Regions from separate parts of the Micromonospora sp. NPDC048871 genome, predicted to be linked through region 2. Evidence: riboswitches for the same ligand, from Rfam matches in the RefSeq annotation. Region 2 holds a riboswitch; the other holds the start of a gene.
The links. Region 2 has a riboswitch for cyclic di-AMP ahead of ACGFIK_RS10180 (NlpC/P60 family protein). Riboswitches for the same ligand answer to the same signal wherever they lie in the genome.
Positions count from the first base shown of each region.

Region 1: it holds a riboswitch for cyclic di-AMP, as region 2 does, so the genes downstream of both, ACGFIK_RS22170 (hypothetical protein) here and ACGFIK_RS10180 (NlpC/P60 family protein) in region 2, are expected to answer to the same signal.

Region 1 covers NZ_JBICUM010000011.1:137,020-144,409, forward strand. The annotation lists gene ACGFIK_RS22160 (metal-sensitive transcriptional regulator) at 1-246, shown strand, start outside; gene ACGFIK_RS22165 (YibE/F family protein) at 571-1,950, shown strand; cyclic di-AMP (ydaO/yuaA leader) riboswitch at 2,117-2,248, shown strand; gene ACGFIK_RS22170 (hypothetical protein) at 2,252-3,265, shown strand; gene ACGFIK_RS22175 (carbonic anhydrase) at 3,322-4,020, opposite strand; gene ACGFIK_RS22180 (MarR family winged helix-turn-helix transcriptional regulator) at 4,222-4,554, shown strand; gene ACGFIK_RS22185 (hypothetical protein) at 4,670-5,134, shown strand; gene ACGFIK_RS22190 (hypothetical protein) at 5,331-6,110, shown strand; gene ACGFIK_RS22195 (AI-2E family transporter) at 6,276-7,390, shown strand, end outside.
Region 2 covers NZ_JBICUM010000003.1:260,829-268,218, forward strand. The annotation lists gene ACGFIK_RS10155 (multicopper oxidase) at 1-673, shown strand, start outside; tRNA gene ACGFIK_RS10160 (tRNA-Gly) at 845-918, opposite strand; gene ACGFIK_RS10165 (zinc metalloprotease) at 1,133-2,149, shown strand; gene ACGFIK_RS10170 (pyridoxamine 5'-phosphate oxidase family protein) at 2,217-2,762, opposite strand; gene dcd (dCTP deaminase) at 2,838-3,416, shown strand; gene ACGFIK_RS10180 (NlpC/P60 family protein) at 3,419-4,405, opposite strand; cyclic di-AMP (ydaO/yuaA leader) riboswitch at 4,473-4,606, opposite strand; gene ACGFIK_RS10185 (NlpC/P60 family protein) at 4,780-5,778, opposite strand; gene ACGFIK_RS10190 ((Fe-S)-binding protein) at 6,047-7,390, opposite strand, start outside.

The DNA of each region.
Region 1 (7,390 bases), on a different contig from region 2:
CTAGCCCGGCTTCGCCGGGTCGAGGGTCAGGTACGCGGCGTCGAGAAGATGGTCGACGAGGATCGCTACTGCATCGACGTGCTGACCCAGATCTCCGCCATCCAGGCGGCACTGGACAAGGTCGCCCTGGGCCTGCTCGACGGGCACGCCCGGCACTGCATGCACACCGGCGCAGTCGAGGGCCGCGCCGACGAGATGGCCACCGAGATGATGGCCGCCGTGGGCCGCCTGATGAAGCGGGGCTGAACGCCACCACGACACCCAGGTCGCCGGCCGCGAACCGCCGAGGAACGGGCGCGGCCTGCGATCCGATCCCGGGCTGGCTACGATTCCCAGACGATGGTCTGCCGACATCCGGGCCCACCGGCCTGCGTCCGCCACCGGCGGCGCACCCGCATCCGCCGCCACTGTCCGGCGGCCGGTCAGAGCCCACCCCGGCAATCACCGTACGCAGCGGGTCCGCCACATTCCGGCCACCTCGGCCGCCCACCGCGACAGTCGTACGACCGGGCTGAACCGACTCGCCCGCCGACACGTACTCCGCTGAAGAGATCGTTGGGAGACTAGCGAATGGGCGCCGATCACAGCCGGACCGCTCCGCCCACCCCGCCCGGGGTGCGGCGGATCCTCATCGTGACGGTCGTCCCCCTCTTCCTCGTCACGTTGATCGCCGCCCTGGTGCTCTGGCCCCGCGACGCCCCCCGCCCGGAGGCCGCCGACGACCTGCCCCGCTACCAGGGCACGGTCACCCGGGTGGTCACCGAACCCTGCCCGCCCAACCCCACCGTGCCGGAGGGCACCCCGACCACCGGCGGGGGTCCCTGCGGCACCGTCACGGTGCAGGTCCAGGACGGCCCGGACGCCGGTCAGCAGGTCGACACCCCCATCCCGGCCGGGCCGGGCGCCCCCTCGGTGGACGTCGGCGACGAGGTCATCCTGGTCTCGCTGATCGACCCGGAGGACCCCTCGATCAGCAACTACAACATCGCCGAGCACCAGCGGGGGATGCCCCTGATCTGGCTGGGGGTGCTCTTCGCCGCCGCCATCGTGGCCTTCGGGCGGCTGCGCGGGCTGGCGGCCCTGGCCGGGCTGGGGGCCAGCTTCGCCATCCTGCTCACCTTCGTACTGCCGGGCATCAGCGCCGGCCAGCCGCCCCTGGTGGTGGCCATCGTCGGCGCCGCGTTGATCATGTTCGTGGTGCTGTACCTGACCCACGGGGTGTCCGCGCAGACCTCGGTGGCCGTACTCGGCACCCTCGGCGCCCTGGTGCTCACCGGGCTGCTCGGTCTGGCCGCCACGAACGCCACCCACCTGACGGGGTTCGGCAGCGAGGACGCCACCACCCTGTCGATGTTCCGGGGCGATGTCGACCTGCACGGCCTGCTGCTGGCCGGCATCATCATCGGTTCGCTGGGGGTCCTCGACGACGTCACCGTCACCCAGGCCGCGGCGGTCACCGAGTTGGCCCACGCCAACCCCAACCTGTCCCGCCGCCAGCTGTACCGCTCGGCCACCCGGGTGGGCCGGGCCCACATCGCCTCGGTGGTGAACACCATCGTCCTGGCGTACGCCGGTGCCTCGCTGCCCCTGCTGCTCCTGCTGACGGCCGACTCCCGCGCCCTGGGGCAGATCCTCACCAGCGAGTTCCTGGCCCAGGAGATCGTCCGCAGTGTGGTGGCCACCCTGGGGCTGATCGCCGCCGTACCCCTGACCACCGCCCTGGCCACGGTGGTGACCACCGCCGGTCGGCAGCGCGCCGGGACGGACCTCGCGGCCCCCGCCCCCGACGAGGTGGCCGCCGTCGGCGAAGGCCGCCCCCGGGTCCCCCGGCCGGCTACGGACCGGGCCGAGGCCCTGCAGGCTCTCAGCGATCCGCGTACCCGTCACACACCCCCCGCCACCCGTTCGGAGTGGCCCGAACCGGACAGGAGCACCGACACCCCATGGTGACACTGCTCAACGTGAGCACGCCGACCACATCGGTCGCTATGCGTGGCGCTCGTCACCCATTGCGATTACGAAATGACGTATCTCGCCGGGTTCGGTACGTAGAAGCCCAGACGGACTCTCGGGTAACCTCACTGCCGGTCACCGCCGAAGGCGCGCACCGGCGCCTGCGGTGCCACCGCCCAATCGCCGCCAGGCGAGCCGGGGACCCAGGTACCTGGGGTGAATCCGCGAAAGCGGTAGGGGCCACTTCCGTCCCGAACCCGTCAGCTAACCCGGTCGGCGGTCGATGGAAGGGAAGACAGTGACGGCACCCCTACGCCGCTGGTTGACGCCCGTGGTGGCCGTGTTCGCCGCGTTCGCCGTCTTCGCCGGCCCCCTGCCGGCGACGGCTGCGCCGAACGCCCCCAAACCAGCCGGTCACGACGACGATCCGCCGATGCTCAACGAGTTGATCGAGGCGACCAACCGGGACTACACCAAGGCCAAGTCGAAGCTGGAGAAGTCCAAGAAGAAGCAGCTCAAGCTGGCCGTCGAACTCCGCCGCGCCGAGGCCGACCTGGACGCCCTTGCCCCACAGGTCGCCGAGATCGCCACCCAGTCGTACCGGACCGGGCGGGTCGGCGCGATCGCCATGCTGTTGCAGACCAACGCGCCGGACTCCTTCATCCACCGGGCCTCCGCCCTGGACGAGCTGAACCTGGTCAACAGCAAGAAGCTGGCCGAGGTCAACGCGGTCAAGCGCCGCGCCGAGACGGCCAAGCTGGCGCTCGACGCCGAGGTACGCGAGCAGCAGAAGCTGACCAACGACATGGCCCGCAAGAAGAGCGACGCGGAGAAGTCCCTCCGGCTGGTCGGTGGGGTCGGCCTCACCGGTGGCCTGGTGGCCGCTACCTCCCCGGTGGCCCGCCCCGGCCCCAACCGGTCCTCCGACGGCGGCTGGAAGCCCGAGTCGTGCAACCAGGACGACCCGACCACCTCGGGCTGCATCACCGCGCGCACCCTGCACATGTACAAGGAGGTCAAGCGGGCTGGGTTCAACCGGTTCGTCGGCTGCTACCGCCCGGGTGACAAGTGGGAGCACCCCAAGGGCCGGGCCTGTGACTGGTCGTTGCAGAACAGCGGTTTCCGCCCCTGGTACAACAACGACACCCGGATCTACGGCAACAACCTGGCCGCCTTCCTGGTCCGTAACGCCGACCGGCTGGGTGTCTACTACGTGATCTGGAACCGGCAGATCTGGTTCCCGGCGACCGGATGGAGTTCCTACAGCGGCCCGTCGAACCACACCGACCACGTACACGTCTCGATGCTCTAGCGTCTCCGGCACCGCTTCGAGGGCCGTCCCGCCGGCTGGCAGGACGGCCCTCGTCGTCAGGCGGCGAGGGCGGCGGTGGCAACCAGGTCGGCGGGCTCCGCGGCCACCGCCCGGGCCTCCCCGGCGGCCAGCCGGTACGACATGCCGACCACCGCGCAGCGCCCGGCGGACACCTCGGCGGCCAGGGTGGTGGAGGCCTCCAGCATCGCCGTCACGGTCTGCGCGATGTGGATGTCGACGATCTGGTTCAGGTCCTCCACCCCGGCGGCCTCCGCCCGGCGCAGGCTGGGCACCACGGCGTCCACCACCGCGCCCAGGTGCCCGGCGGGGGTGCTGCCGGTGGCCAGGGCCGCCCGGGCCGCCTGCACGGCACCGCACGAGTCGTGCCCGAGCACCACCACCAACGGCGTACGCAGGACGGCCACCGCGTACTCGACACTGCCCAGCACCTCGGGGCCGATGGTGTGCCCGGCGGTACGGACCACGAAGAGGTCCCCCAGCCCACGATCAAAGATGATCTCGGCGGCCAGTCGGGAGTCCGAGCAGCCCACGATCACCGCGAAGGGATGCTGCTCGGCCGCCACGGCGGCCCGCCGCCCGGCGTTCTGATTCGGATGCCACGGGGTGTCGGTGACGAACCGCCGGTTGCCGGCGATCAGCTCGGCCAGCGCCCGCTGCGGGGCACCCGGAAGATCCGCAGTGAGCAGTTCACGCTCCAGCCCTGGGTGTGTTCCGATCGCTCCGGGTCGACTCATCCGGCGTCTCCTCGCTGCTCATGGGATGCCTGGTCACCCCGGCCGACGCTGGTCGCGGGCTGCTCCAACCGTCACACGCACTGCAAGCCGCGTCAAGCAATGCGTGATATGCATTTCAGGTATCGCCGAACACTTGCCTTCGCGCAGGTCAGGGTGCTCGGGCCGGACGGCGTGGCCCGGAGAAGCCGAAAGGCCCATACGATGGGCGGCATGGCAACCACCGGCGAGCGGGAGAACGCCCGTAACTGGACTTTTCTCACCAATCATGCTCATGTGCTGCTCGCCATCGCCCGCAACCCCACTGCCCGGTTACGGGACGTCGCCGACGAGGTGGGGGTGACCGAGCGGGCCGCCCAGGCCATCGTCGCCGACCTGGAGGCCGGGGGTTACCTGCACCGCACCCGGGTCGGGCGACGCAACGAGTACACCCTCAACCCGGCCGGCCGGTTCCGTCACCCCGCCGAGGCCGATCGACAGGTCGGCGACCTGCTGGCGTTGTTCACCAAGGAGCCGGTGGCCGGCCCCACCCCCTGACAGCTGTGCGGCCCCGGCGGCCCGTCCGCTGCGGCAGTGACGGCGTGGTCGGCTTCACCATCCCGGGCCGAACGGACCGCTGCGATCCTGCGGCAGGGGCGATAGGTTTGACCGCGTGCCGACTTTCGCGTTCGCCCGTCCACTGTGGCCGGCCGGGCGCTGCGCGCTGGCGGATCTGACCCGCCTGGCGCTGGTGGCACTCATCCTCGCGGTCGGTCTCGGCGGGGCCACCGCAGGTCGCCCCGACACCACCGATCTCCCGGCGGCGCCGGCCACCACCGGACTCGCCAGCCGAGCCGTGGATGGCCCCCTGACCAAGTGGCCGGGACGAGAGGTGTCGACCTCCACCGGGCCTGCGGTCACCGCTGCGCCCGCCACCGGGTCTGTGGTCTCCGTTGCGTCCGCCATCGGTCACGCGCCAACCCAGCCCGTCCGGGCGCTCGCCGTAACCGTGGTGTCGCACCCTGAGCCCTCCGAGGCCGCTGCCGCGCCGGCCATCGCCGTCGCGCCCCGGCCCGCCGTCGTACACCTCGCGACCGGTGCCGGTGAACCGACCCGGCGCGGCCCACCCACCGCCTGACCGGAGCGAGCCGAGGAGCGCCGCCCGACCGGGTCGGGCTGAGAACCATCGGCCGACCGGGGGCTGACCACCGCCGATACCGGCCCGTCCCGCCCCCGGTCAGGGCCGCAGTCCAGAACCCGTGCCACCGCCTCCCGGCCTCGTTCCCGCCCTGGCAGCACAGACGACGAAACCTATCCGCCACGAGGTGCTGATGATGCAGACCACTCTCTCCGCCGTCCTTCCCGACGTGCCCCGGGCCGCCGCGATCTGGCTGAGCCTGTTGGGCATCGTCACGCTCGCCGTCTCCGCTCTGCTGCTGCGTCCCCGGCGGCTCCGGTTCGACGTGGGTGCCCGCATCCGCGAGGCCGCCCTGCCGAGTCCGCCGGAGCCCCACGAGGAGGACCGGTGGGCTCAGGAGGTCATGGTGGCCGCCGAGCGGGCCGAGGCGACCGCTCGCCGCCGACGCGAGGAGTGGGTGGCCGCGCAGGACGCGGCCGAGCAGGCGTGGCAGGCGTACCAGGCGGCGGAGGCGGACGTTCGTCGGTTGGCCGACGCCGCGAGCATGCCGCTGCCGCAGACCCCCCGCACCCCGGCCGAGTACGCCGACCGGGAGCGCTGGTTGCACCGGGCGGCCCTGGAGGCGTACTGGCGGCGGGATCTGTCGGTGGAGCAGCTCAGTGACGTCTTCGCGCACCGTGGCTGGGATCCCCGCCTGCACCCGGTCGAGCAGGAGTTGGTGCTGCACCGGGCGATCCGCGACCACCGGCTGGCCCAGCAGCGCATCGCCCGCGACCTGGAGCAGGAAGCCTGGCACGCCGCCGAGGCGGCCGCCGCAGCCGCCCGCAGCCTGCGAGCGGAGACCGTCTCCGCCCTCCTGCCGGCAGCCGAACCCCAGGATTCCCTGCTCCCCTTCGCCGAACCCGACACCGACCAGACCCGCGACCTCCCCGCCGTCCCCGTCTCCACCCCCCGAACCCCCGCCACCGCCTACTAACCACCCCACCCCCACCCCCGCCGCTCGGGGTGTTGATCAAGAAGTTTTGGTCCGGATCGGCCTGAATCCCGACCGAGAAACCTCTGATCACCCAGGCTGGGAGCGGGTGGGCGGTGTCGGATGGGGGGTGGATGGGTACCTCCTCGCGGACGCGAGGAGGGCGACGTGGTCGCAGCGGGTGCCGGGCGCGGGACCGAGGAGGCAGCGGACCGGGGAGCCGGACCACGACAGGCGTGGGCGAGCCTGCCCTGGCTGGTACGTACCGCCGTGCTGTGGAGCGCCTGCCTGGTGGTGATCGCCGCCGGGCTCTACCTGCTGGCCCGGATCATCATCCTGGTCACGCCGCTGGCCATCGCCCTGGCCGCCACCTTCTTCCTCTCCGCGCTGCTCGACCCGGTGCAACTCGCGCTGCGTCGGCTACGGCTACCCGCCTCGCTGGCCGCCCTGCTCACCGTCCTGCTGCTGCTCGGCATCCTGGGCGGTCTGGGGGTGCTGGTCTGGAACCTGACCGCCAGCCAGTTCAGCGAGCTGGGTGACGAACTGCGGCAGGGGATCGGGCGAACCCGCGATCTGATCACCTCGACCCTGCCGGTGACCGACCAGCAGCTCGACGGTCTGCTCGCCCAGTTGCGCGAGGCGGCCACCAGCCAGAAGGTCGACCCGGTCGCCAGCGCCCGCACGGTCACCGAGGTGTTCGGCTCCGCCCTGCTGGCCCTGGTGTTGCTGTTCTTCCTCCTCAAGGACGGCCGGGCGATGTGGCACTGGACGTTGCGCCGCACGGCCGGGCCGAACCGGGAGATCGCCGCCGAGGCCGGCCGGGTCGGTTGGCGCACCCTGGGCTCGTACAGCCGGGGCACCATGCTGATCGCGGGCATCGACGCGGTCGGCATCGGCTTGGCGCTGGTACTGCTCGGGGTGCCGCTGGCCTTCCCCCTGGCCTTGATCACATTCATCGGTGGGTTCGTACCGATCATCGGGGCGACCGTGGCCGGTGCGGTCGCGGTGCTGGTGGCCCTGGCCGCCAACGGTCCCACGACGGCGCTGCTCACCCTGGCCGCGGTGATCGCCGTGCAGCAGATCGAGGGGAACCTGCTGGAGCCGCTGGTGATGAAGCGCCAGGTACGGCTGCACCCGGTGGTGATCCTGTTGGCGGTCACCGCCGGCACCCTCATCGCCGGCATCGCCGGCGCCTTCGTCGCGGTGCCGATAACGGCCGTGGCCTGGCGGGTCATCGACAGCGTGCAGCGCCAACGACAGGCCGCCGCAGCCACAGCCCGTCC
Region 2 (7,390 bases):
ACAGGTGATGAAGTTCGTCGTCGGGCCCCGGATCGGTGCGGACAAGAGCGTCCCGCCGGATCAGCTCCGCCTGCCCAAGTTCACACCCCTGGGCACGGCGACCAACACCCGCCGGCTCTCGCTCAACGAGCAGGTTTCCTCAACCGGTTGCGGTCCGATCGCGGCCCTGCTCGGCACCGTCACGGCCGGCGGCACGGCCGTACCGCTGCGGTGGGACGATCCGATCACCGAGAACCCGACACTCAATTCCACCGAGATCTGGGAGCTCGACAACCGGACGATGGACGCGCACCCTATCCACGTCCACGAGATCCAGTTCCAGGTGGTCGGCCGCGGAGCCGACGGCAACCAGCCGCCGAGCGCGCAGGAGAGCGGCTTCCTCGACACCGTGATCGCCCTGCCGGGTGAGATCACCCGGATCAAGGCTTTCTTCGATCTGCCCGGCCGCTACGTGTGGCACTGCCACATCCTGGAGCACGAGGACAACGAGATGATGCGGCCGTACCTCATCGGGTGGCCGAAGGGTGGGCCGGCTACTGGTGACGGTGGTCGCGCCAGTGGCCCCAACGTGGCGGGCGCCATCGCCGGAGCGGTGGGGCTGTCCGCCGCCGCCATCGGCGCTGCCGCGCTGGCGGCCACCTCACGGAAACCGGACACAGCCACCCCGATCTAGTCCCGGTGCATTCCGGGCCTTGCACTGCTCGCTGATCTCCTCGCGGACGGGCTCAGCGAGCAGTGCAAGAAGGGGCGGGATCGGGCACGTAGCGGGCACGGCAAGCCCAGGAGGTGACCGGAACGAATGAAGCCCAGGTCGGGAACATGTCCTGACCTGGGCTTCTGTACGTGGAGCGGGTGACGGGAATCGAACCCGCACTGTCAGCTTGGGAAGCTGATGTTCTGCCATTGAACTACACCCGCAAGCGGGACCACTGTACCTGAGTCGACCGGCCTGGTGCACCCAGGCACCCCGATCGTCCTCCGACCGCCGGGCCGACCCACGGACCGGCAAGAAGTTTCAGGCCGGCAACATATGCCCATTCTCAAATCTATCGATGGGTTGTAACGTCTGCCTCACGTTTTCCGCACGGCGCGACACAACCCCCCGGTCGCGTCGACAGAAAGAGGTGGGCTTATGGGACTCCGTCCCGTCCTGCTGCACCGGCGCCTCGCCGGTATCGCATCGACGTCGCTGGCCGTGACGCTCGGCCTGGTAACGGTCGGCGCGCTGCCGGCCGCCACCATCTCCGCCAGCCCGGCGATGGCCGCCGGGCACGCGCACGCGCACGCCGACGAGGAGTGCGCCGACCCGACCGGCAGTGCGGCCCGGGTCCGTGATGGCGGCGTCCTCGCGCACGACCCGAACGAGTTGACCAAGAGCCAGGTCCTCCAGCGGGAGGCCGAGTTCGCCGACCTGCTCCAGGAGCGGGCCAAGCGGGTCGGCCAGCGTTCCCTCGGCACCCAGGCCGCCGCCGCGTCGGTCACCATCCCGGTCGTGGTGCACGTGATCCGCAGGGACACCACCCGGGCCGGCGGAAACATCCCCGACTCGATGATCCAGTCTCAGATCAACGTGCTCAACCAGGCCTTCAGCGGGGCGTCCGGTGGGGCGGCGACCGCCTTCGCCTTCCAGTTGCAGAGCATCAACCGGGTCACCAACACCTCCTGGTACCCGATCCGGCAGGGCACCACCGCCGAGCGGCAGATGAAGACCCAGTTGCGGGTCGGCGGCAAGAACACCCTGAACATCTACCTGGGGGCGCTGAGCAACAACCTGCTCGGTTGGGCGACCTTCCCGCAGCGCACGCTCAACAGCATGGACGGGGTGGTGGTGCTGAGCGAGTCGCTGCCCGGCGGCACGGCCACCAACTACAACCAGGGCGACACCGGCACCCACGAGGTCGGTCACTGGCTGAACCTGTACCACACCTTCCAGGGCGGCTGCTCCGGCTCGGGTGACCAGGTCTCGGACACCCCGGCGGAGGCTTCCCCGGCCAGCGGCTGCCCGACCGGTCGGGACACCTGCTCCGCCCCGGGCCTCGACCCGATCACCAACTTCATGGACTACTCGTACGACTCCTGCATGTACCAGTTCACGGCGGGCCAGGCCAGCCGCATGATCAGCGCCTGGAACACCTACCGAGCCGCCTGACGCGAGCCCTTCGGCACGTACCGCCTCCGGTGCCGGTCCCGTTCGACGGGGCCGGCACCGGCTGGTGTCAGGCCGCGCAGCGGGCGCGGCGGGCGGAGTGGGCCGCCAGGGAGGCGGGCCGCTGGGCCTGGGGGGCGGTGGTCGCCGGGTCGAGCCAGACCTGGACGGCCGGCACCCCGCCGTGCTCGCCGGGCACCTCGGGGTTGGCGTGCCCACGGCGGCTGAGCATCGCCACCTCGATCGTGAACTCGAACAGCCGCCAGTCGACCTGGGGCGCGGCGCGGGCGGCGAGCGCCAGGCGGGCCACGGTGGCGTCGTCCGTCACCGGCCAGGCCCGACCGGCGAGGTATGCCTCGTCGTCGCTCTCCTCGGGCGGGAAGGAGTGCAGGGCGTAGCGCCCGTCGCGTTCCAGGTCACGCCGCTTCGGAGAGTCGATCACGAAGCAGTAGAGACCGTCATCGGTGATCACCGGGGAGACCGGGTGCACCCGGGGCCCGCCGTCGGGGCGGACCGTGGCCAGGTAGCCGAAGCCCGGGCCGTACTGCTGCATGAGGAGGCGGATCGCGTCGGCGAGTCGGGGCTCGTCGGCGGCGAAATCGGACCAGGAAGCCATGCCGACATCTTATCGAACATACGTTCTAGTCAGGTAGCGCGACACGCAGGTCAGCCATATCGGTATGGTGTGGCGATGCTGCTCTCCGACCGCGACCTGGTCTCCGAGATCAAGGCGGGCACCCTCGCGCTGGAGCCTTTCGAGCCCACCTTGGTGCAGCCCTCCAGCATCGACGTACGCCTGGACAAGTTGTTCCGGGTCTTCAACAACCACCTCTACACCCACATCGACCCGGCGACCCGGCAGGACGACCTGACCTCCCCGGTGGAGGTGCCCGACGGCGAGCCCTTCGTGCTGCACCCGGGCGAGTTCGTGCTCGCCTCCACCCTGGAGGTCATCTCCCTGGGTGACCAGCTCGCCGGTCGACTGGAGGGCAAGTCAAGCCTGGGTCGGCTGGGTCTGCTCACCCACTCCACCGCGGGCTTCATCGACCCCGGCTTCTCCGGGCACGTCACGCTGGAGCTGTCCAACGTGGCGAACCTGCCGATCACCCTCTGGCCCGGCATGAAGATCGGTCAGCTCTGCATCTTCCGGCTCTCCTCGCCGGCCGAGCACCCGTACGGGTCGGCCGTCTACGGTTCCCGCTACCAGGGCCAGCGCGGCCCGACCCCGAGCCGGGCCTGGCAGAACTGGCGCACCTGGCCGACCCGCTGACCTCAGCCGGGCCGACCGAAGCTGTGGACGGGGCTGCTCTCCATCCGTTTCATCTTCACCGGCTGACCGGCGCGGGAGGCGTGCACCACCCAGCCGTCGCCGACGTACATGCCGACATGGTGCAGATCCCGGTAGTAGAAGACCAGGTCACCCGGGCGTAGGGCGCTACGGGCTACCGACCGGGTCACCTGACGCTGCCGGGCCGCGTTGTGCGGCAGGGCCACCCCGGCCCGCGCCCACGCGGCGAGCATCAGACCGGAGCAGTCGTACGCGTAGGGTCCCTCAGCACCCCAGGAGTACGGCTTGCCGATCTGGGCGCAGGCGAACTTCACCGCCACCCCGGCCGCCCCGCCCGGATAGTCGGCCGGACAGGGCGCGGGCCGCAGCGGGCCGCCACCACCCCGGCCGTACGCCCGCAGTCGCAGCCGCTGCAACCGGTCGATCTCGGCGTCGATCTGGCGTCGCTTCCCCGCGAGTGCGACCTCCGTCCGGGTCAACTCGCCGATGGCCACGTCCAGCCGGGCCTTGGCGGCGGCGAGTTCGTCGCGTAGCGCGGCAGCCTGTCGTACGGCCTGCTGCTGGTGGTGGGCGTACCGGTCGAGCAGGCCGATCTGCTCCACGGCCTCGCCGGGGGATCTGCTGCCCAACAGCGCGTTGACGGCACCGACAGTGTCACCCATGTACGCCCGTGCCGCCAGGGCGCCTACCTGGCTCATCGCCTCGTCGACCTGGCGCTGGAGGGGGGCGATGCGGGCGGCCAGGGAGTCCGCCTCCCGGCGCTTGCCGGCCAGATCCTGCCGGGTGGCGTTGTGCCGTTCGATGAGTGGTTCCAGCCGGTTCCAGTCCGCGTCGATCCGGCGCTCGATGGCGTCGACGGACGGGTCGGCGTGGGCCGCCGTGGCGCCGCCGGTGAGGATGACGGCGGTCGCGGACAGGGCGGCTAGTGCGGTGGTGCAGCGGTACCAGTGAGATCGCGGCGCAGCCGTCACCGGGCCGGGCGTCATCGCCCGGGGGGACGGTGGCCGCGGGGCATGGTGTGCCACCGGGCTCCCAACTCCTTCTTCCCCATACCGCCTACCGGGTTAGCTGACGGGTTCGGGCGGGAAGGGGGCGCCCTACCGCGCGGATCGCGGATTCACCCCGGGTACCTGGGTCCCCGGCTCGCACAGGCGACTCGGCGGTGTCGGACCGTCACCGCCCCGGGTGGGCTGAACTGCCATCGGGCCGACAATTGCCCAGCTTAGGGACGACCTCCGTCGATACACAACAGATCCACGCCGTGACGCAGGGTGTCCAGATCCGACACAGAGCAGGGCCCCCGATCTCTTGACCGGGGGCCCTGCCGATGTTCCTGTGCGATCCCTCAGCCGGGTCGACGGAAGCCGGCGATCGGCATGGTGGTGATCGGAGAAACGTTCACCGGTTTACCCGCTCTGGGCGCGTGCACCATTTGATTGTTGCCCAGATAGAGGCCGACGTGACTGAGGTCACTGCGGAAGAAGACCAGATCGCCGGGGCGGGCTTCGGCCCGGGAGATGGCCTTGCCCTCGTTCCACTGCGCGCCGGTGAAGTGCGTCAGGTAGATGCCGGCGGCCTTGTACGCGTACTGGGTGAGGCCGGAGCAGTCGAACGAGTTCGGGCCGGTGGCACCCCAGACGTACGGCTTGCCGACCTGGGCGCAGGCCACCCGGATGGCGGTCCGGGCCGCCTCGCTGACCACCCCGTTGATGGTCGGGCAGTTGGTGGTCTTGACCGTGGTCACCGGCAGGGACCGCTCAAGCTGCTTGATCTTGGTGTCGATCTGCTTCTTCTTCGCCGCCAGCTGCTTTTCCTTGGTTTCCTGGTCGGCGATCAGCGCGTCGAGCTTGGCCTTCTGGTCGTCGTACTTCTTGCGGACCTTCATCACGCCCTCGAGCTGCTGCCGCTCGTACGCGGCCAGCCGCTCCAGCAGGGCCATCTGCTCGCCCAGCATGTCCGGCTTGGCGTTCAGCAGCACCGCCCCGAGTTCCTGGGAGGGCCCGTTGACGTAGTACCGGGAGGCCAGGTCGGCCACCCGGTTCATGGCCAGCTCGGCCTCCAGGGCCAGGGGCTGGATCTTCTTCTGCAGGTCGCTGGCCTTCTTGCGGTTGACCTTCAGCTGCGACCGCACCTTGTTGTACTGCTCGATGGTGGGCTCAAGCTGCTGCCACTGCTTGTCGATCTGGCGCTCGATCTCCTCCACGGAGGGTTCCGCGTACGCGGGGGCGGCGATCAGGCCGGCACCGACCGCGGCGGCGGCCACCAGCACGACCAGGCGGTGCGCAGCTCTCCGTAGGCCACCTGGACGACGCGGCCATCCGGGCACAGGACGATGGAGGGGCATGGTTGCCACCGACAGCGACTCCTTTGCAGCCGACCGCCGGGCGTCCCGCGAGCGGTTGAGGGGCGAGACAGACGACCCGCGGCGGTCGGTGCCCAACATTAGGGAAGGCGCGGTGTGGAATCAAGGCGACCAACGGTCGATTCACGTTTGCGCAACCAACCGCACACAAAGGGTGTCGATCATTTCGTTATAGTCACGCACGTCAATTAGAAAAATGAGGTACGGCGGGCCACATCGGCCCGCCGTACCTCGTACGGTCACGTGCTGGTCAGCCGGCGACCGGCTCGCTCTCCTCGACGCCCCGACCCTGCTCGGGCCGGACCGACCGCAGTAGGACGCTCGCCACATCGACCACCTCGACCTGCTCGCCGGCGCCCTTGCCGTTCACCCCGTCGGTGAGCATCGTCGAGCAGAACGGGCAGCCGACCGCGATGGTCCGCGCCCCGGTCGACATGGCCTCCTCGACCCGGTCCACGTTGATCCGCTTGCCGATCCGCTCCTCCATCCACATCCGGGCGCCACCGGCACCGCAGCAGAAGGAACGCTCACTGTTCCGCGGCATCTCGGTGATCTCGGCGCTTACCGCGCTACCCAGCACCTCGCGCGGCGGGGTGAAGATCCGGTTGTGCCGCCCCAGGTAGCACGGGTCGTGGTAGGTGACCCCGCCGTCGACCGGCTGCACCGGGGTGAGCTTGCCGGTGGCGACCAGGTGGGCCAGCAACTGGGTGTGGTGCACCACCTCGAACTCCCCGCCGAGCTGGCCGTACTCGTTGCCCAGGGTGTTGAAGCAGTGCGGGCAGGTCGCGACGATCTTGCGCTTGGCCTTCTCGCGGCCCTCGAAGGCCTCGTTGAGGGTCTCCACGTTCTGCTGGGCGAGCATCTGGAAGACGAACTCGTTGCCGATCCGGCGGGCCGGGTCACCCGAGCAGGTCTCGCCCTCACCGAGGATGGCGAAGGAGACCCCGGCCTCGTTCAGCAGGGTGGCCACCGCCCGGGTGGTCTTCTTGGCCCGGTCCTCGAAGGCACCGGCACAACCCACCCAGAACAGGTACTCGAAGTCCTCCACCTCGCCGACCCGGGGAACCTCGAAGTCCAGACCCTTGGTCCAGTCCTCCCGGGTGTTCTGCGGGGCACCCCAGGGGTTGCCCTTGTTCTCCAGGTTGCGCAGCATCACCCCGGCCTCGGAGGGGAAGCTGGACTCGATGAGCACCTGGTAACGCCGCATGTCGACGATGTGGTCGATGTGCTCGATGTCCACCGGGCACTGTTCGACGCAGGCGCCGCAGGTGGTGCAGGACCAGAGCACGTCCGGGTCGATCACACCGCCGGCCTCGGCGTCGCCGATCAGGGGCTTGTCCGCCTCGGCCAGGGCCAGCACGTCTAGGTGGGCCAACTGGGCCGCGGTGGCCTTCTCCTCACCGGTGAGGTCCTTGCCGCCACCGGCCAGCAGGTAGGGCGCCTTGGCGTACGCGTGGTCGCGCAGGCTCAGCACCAGCAGCTTCGGCGACAGCGGCTTGCCGGTGTTCCAGGCCGGGCACTGCGACTGGCACCGGCCGCACTCCGTGCAGGTGCTGAAGTCCAGCAGGCCCTTCCAGGTGAACTGCTCGACGTG